One region of the Rhizobium sp. NPDC090275 genome, then DNA from elsewhere that is predicted to be linked to it. Evidence: predicted binding sites of a transcription regulator. Region 1 holds the regulator's gene; the other holds the start of a gene.

Region 1 (2,199 bases):
TCGATCCGCATTGCGGCCGATCTCGAGCGCGTCGGCGATCTCGGCAAGAACACCGCCAAGCGCGTCATCGCGGTTCAGAGCACCGGCGTTCCACGCAAGCTCGCCCGTGGCCTCGAGCATCTCTCCGAACTGGCGCTCGTCCAGCTCAAGGAAGTTCTCGACGTCTACACCAGCCGCGTTGCAGATCGTGCCAAGTCGATCCGCGAGCGCGACGAGGAAATCGACGCGATGTACACCTCGCTGTTCCGCGAGATGCTGACCTACATGATGGAAGATCCGCGCAACATCACCAGCTGCACGCATCTTCTCTTCTGCGCCAAGAACATCGAGCGCATCGGCGACCACGCCACCAACATCGCAGAGACCATCTACTACATGGCTACCGGCGCCCAGCCGGAAGGCGAGCGTCCGAAGGACGACACCGCCAACACCGTCGGCGCGGTCACGGAATAAGCGTTCCGGACCCACGCCCCCAGGAGACCGAGACGAATGATCCCAAGAGTAGCAGTCGTTGAAGACGAAGAAGCACTGAGCGTGCTTCTTCGCTATAACCTTGAGGCCGAAGGCTTCGAAGTCGATACCATCCTTCGCGGTGACGAGGCCGAAATCCGGCTGCAGGAACGCACGCCTGATCTTTTGATCCTCGATTGGATGCTGCCCGGCGTATCCGGCATCGAGCTGTGCCGTCGCCTGCGCATGCGCCCGGAGACGGAGCGCCTGCCGATCATCATGCTGACCGCCCGTGGCGAGGAAAGCGAACGCGTTCGCGGCCTGTCGACCGGCGCCGACGACTATGTCGTCAAGCCGTTCTCCACGCCAGAGCTCGTCGCCCGCGTCAAGGCGATGCTGCGCCGCGCCAAGCCGGAAGTGCTCTCCTCGCTGCTGAAGTGCGGCGATATCGAGCTCGATCGCGAAACCCACCGCGTTCACCGCAAGAGCCGCGAAGTCCGCCTCGGACCGACCGAATTCCGCCTCCTGGAATTCCTGATGTCGTCGCCGGGCCGCGTCTTCTCCCGCTCGCAGCTGCTCGATGGCGTCTGGGGCCATGACATCTATGTCGACGAACGCACCGTCGACGTTCACGTCGGCCGCCTGCGCAAGGCGCTCAACTTCTCCAACATGCAGGATGTCATCCGCACCGTTCGCGGCGCCGGCTATTCGATGGAAGCGTAAGGCGCTTCCATTCCGTCCGATCCAACGAAAAACGGGCCCGCGAGGGCCCGTTTTCTTTCGTTCCTTATCCGGCTTTCCGGGTCATGCGACCCGGTTGGCGGCCTTGCGGCGCTCGTTGACCGGCTGGTAGGCCATGCGCTGGTGATAGGTGCAGTAAGGCGAGTTGTCGGGGGACTCGCAGCCGCAGAAGTGGAAGTCGTCCGTCAGCGGATCGCCGACCGGCCACTTGCACGTACGCTCGGTCAGTTCCGTGAGGCCGAGGCGGCGCGAGATCGGAACGACGACGTTGGAAGCCGGACGGTAACGGACTTCCTCGATCGCATCGATGTCCATCTCTTCCTTGAGAGCCACTGCGCCCTGCGGGCGGGCAACGGCGCGGCTTGGCGAGATGCGTGCGGAATTGAAGCTGTTGGCGGGGCGCGGGGTCGAAACCGCCGGACGCTTCGGCGCCCGTGTCGCCGTCGTCGTGCCGCCGGCCTTGGCGCGGCCAGGCAGGTTCAGACGGTGGACCTTGCCGATGACGGCGTTGCGGCTTACACCGCCAAGTTGTGCCGCAATCTGGCTGGCGCTCAGGCCTTCGGCCCAAAGCTTCTTCAGTCTTTCAACGCGCTCGTCTGTCCAGTTCATGCCCTGTCTCCGCCTTATTGCGTTGGTGTAGGCAGAATCCTTCACCCATGGCACGGACGTGTCCGGACCAAGAAACGCTTGCTCGATTTTGGTGACTAGTTCCGCCGCATGCAGTCTAGTAATTGAGTTTTAACCTAGAGTGAGGGCGACTCCGTGACAAGAGTCGGTTGAATCGCGGCGAATCGATTTCTCGGTTTTCCCCAACTTGCTGGGTGGTAGAGTCATTTCTGCAACATTAGCTGTTGATAGCTCGCCCGCGCCCCGATGCTTGCTTGACGCATGCGACAAAAGCTCAGTTTTGTTGACATCGCACTGCGAAAAGACAATAGTGCCCCTCGCCGCCGAAAGGCGGCATTTTTCATTTCCGGGCACCCGCTTTTTAGCCGGATTCCGGGCCTT
Region 2 (2,199 bases), 190 kb from region 1:
GAGTTCTCGGAAGGCGTGCCGCGCATGATCTGCTTGATGGCGATGTCAGAACCGGCGTTCTTTTCGTAGTAGCCCTGCTTCTGACCAAGCTCGTAGGCAGCGTTGGTGATCGGCAGGTAGCCGGTGAACTGGTGCCAATCGGCCTGGACTTCAGGCTGCGACAGGTAGGTGAAGAACTTGGCGGCGCCCTTGTAGACAGCCTTGTCCTTCTGACCGTTCAGAACCCACAGCGTTGCGCCGCCGATGATCGAGTTCTTCGGATCCTGGGTGACCGTGTCGTCGTAAGGCATCGGTGCGAAGCCGACCTTGAAGTCCTTGGCGTTGTTGATGACGCCGGCGCGCGAAGCGGACGAGTTCATGTAGGCTGCGCACTGCTGCGAGTAGAAGAGCGGAGCAGCGTCGGCACCGGCGCTCGGGCCACCGTACTTGTAGACGCCTTCATCCTGCCAGGTCTTCAGGTGATCCCAGAACTTGGCCTGGTTCGGACCGTTGAAGGTGAACTCGGCGTTCATGCCGCCGAAGCCGTTCTGCTGGGTACCGTAAGGCAGGTTCTGGATGGCGGAGTAGTTTTCCAGGCCAACCCAGGTCGCGCCGTAGGACATGGTGAAGCCGCACTTGGCAGCGCCGGAGGAGACGATCTTCTTGCCCATTTCGGCAAGCTCGGCCCAGGTCTTCGGCGCGACTTCAGGATCGAGGCCGGCCTTCTTGAAGACGTCCTTGTTGTAGTAGAGGATCGGGGTCGACGAGTTGAACGGCATCGACAGGATGTTGCCCTCAGCGTCGGAGTAGTAGCCGACGACCGGCGCCAGGAACTTCGACGGATCCCAAGGCTCACCCTCGTCCTTCATCAGCTGGTAGACCGGGTAGACGGCGCCCTTGGCGGCCATCATCGTGCCGGTGCCGACTTCGAAAACCTGAACGATGGCGGGCTGCTGGCCGGCGCGGAAAGCGGCGATAGCGGCCGTCAGCGTCTCGGGATAGGTGCCCTTGTAGACAGGAACGATCTTGTATTCGCTCTGGCTGTCGTTGAACTTCTGGGCAACTTCCTCGAGCTTCTTGCCAAGCTCGCCACCCATGGCGTGCCACCAGGTCACTTCGGTTGCAGCGAAGGACGCGGAAGCGGACAAAGCAACCGCAGCAGCGGCCAATGAAATCGACTTAAACATGAAAAACCCTCTCCACCGTTGTTGGCGTGAGGACGCAATAGAGGCCTATTGTGACACCTCCTTAACGCTTTCATGACAGGCCGATTACAAATTCCGAAAATGTTAACCGACTAACGAAAGCAATCAGAACGCATCGCGCAAATGGACGGGCCATCGCCCCGGCAAGATGGCGACGATGTCGTAGCGTTGAGACAGGCGGGCTTGGTCGCGCTGGCGGGCAAGCCAGAGATCGCTGGCGCCACGGATGCGGGTTTGCGCGAGATGCGAGACGGCATCGACGGCCGCGCCTTGGTCGCGACGCGCCTTCACCTCGACGAACACGGCCAGATCGCCCTTGCGGGCAATGATGTCGATCTCGCCGAGCCGCGTGCGATAGCGCAGCGCGACGATGCGGTAGCCTTTGAGAATGAGGTAGAAAGCGGCGATGTATTCGGAGACATGGCCCCGACGCAGTGCCTTGCGGCGAAGACCCTTTTGATGCGGGTCCGTGGCGTCGTTACCTGACATCGCCCGCCTTTCTGTCGAGAAGGCGCTGATAGAGTTCCTTGCGGGGGAGACCGGTGATGCGGGCGGCCTCGGCGGCGGCCTTGGCGGTCGGAAGCGTTTGCGAGAGGTCGGCGAGGATGGCGTCGATATCCGTCTCCTCGATGGCGCGCTCCGGCGCCGGGCCGATGACGAGGACGATCTCGCCTTTGACGTTGTCGACATCGGCATAGTGAGCGGCGAGCTCGGCGAGCGTGCCCCGGCGGAACTCCTCGTAGCTCTTGGTCAGCTCGCGGCAGACGGAAGCCGGGCGATCGCCGCCGAGAACGTCGGCGGCGGCAATGAGCGTGGCGCCGATGCGGTGCGGGGATTCGAAGAACATCAGCGTCGCCGGCGTGGCGGCGAATTCGGACAGGCGGTCGCGGCGAGCCTTGTCTTTCGTCGGCAGGAAACCGGCAAAGAGGAAGGCATCGTTCGGAAGGCCGGAGCCGACAAGGGCTGCCAGCGGCGCCGAGGCGCCTGGGATCGGGATCACCCGATAGCCGGCTTC

What was found. Region 1 encodes PhoB, which activates phosphate uptake and scavenging genes when phosphate is short. Its sites were predicted from a motif close to TGTCATNNANCTGTCAT; they were not measured.
Region 2: a site for PhoB is predicted at 1,239-1,255, ahead of ugpB (sn-glycerol-3-phosphate ABC transporter substrate-binding protein UgpB). Genes of this name have one in related genera too.

The regions. Positions count from the first base shown of each region.
Region 1 is NZ_JBIVYL010000005.1:18,488-20,686, reverse strand. Features, by position in the region: gene phoU (phosphate signaling complex protein PhoU) at 1-453, shown strand, start outside; gene phoB (phosphate regulon transcriptional regulator PhoB) at 490-1,173, shown strand; gene ACIQUB_RS13870 (GcrA family cell cycle regulator) at 1,255-1,800, opposite strand.
Region 2 is NZ_JBIVYL010000005.1:207,205-209,403, forward strand. Features, by position in the region: gene ugpB (sn-glycerol-3-phosphate ABC transporter substrate-binding protein UgpB) at 1-1,166, opposite strand, end outside; gene ACIQUB_RS14845 (YraN family protein) at 1,290-1,673, opposite strand; gene rsmI (16S rRNA (cytidine(1402)-2'-O)-methyltransferase) at 1,663-2,199, opposite strand, start outside.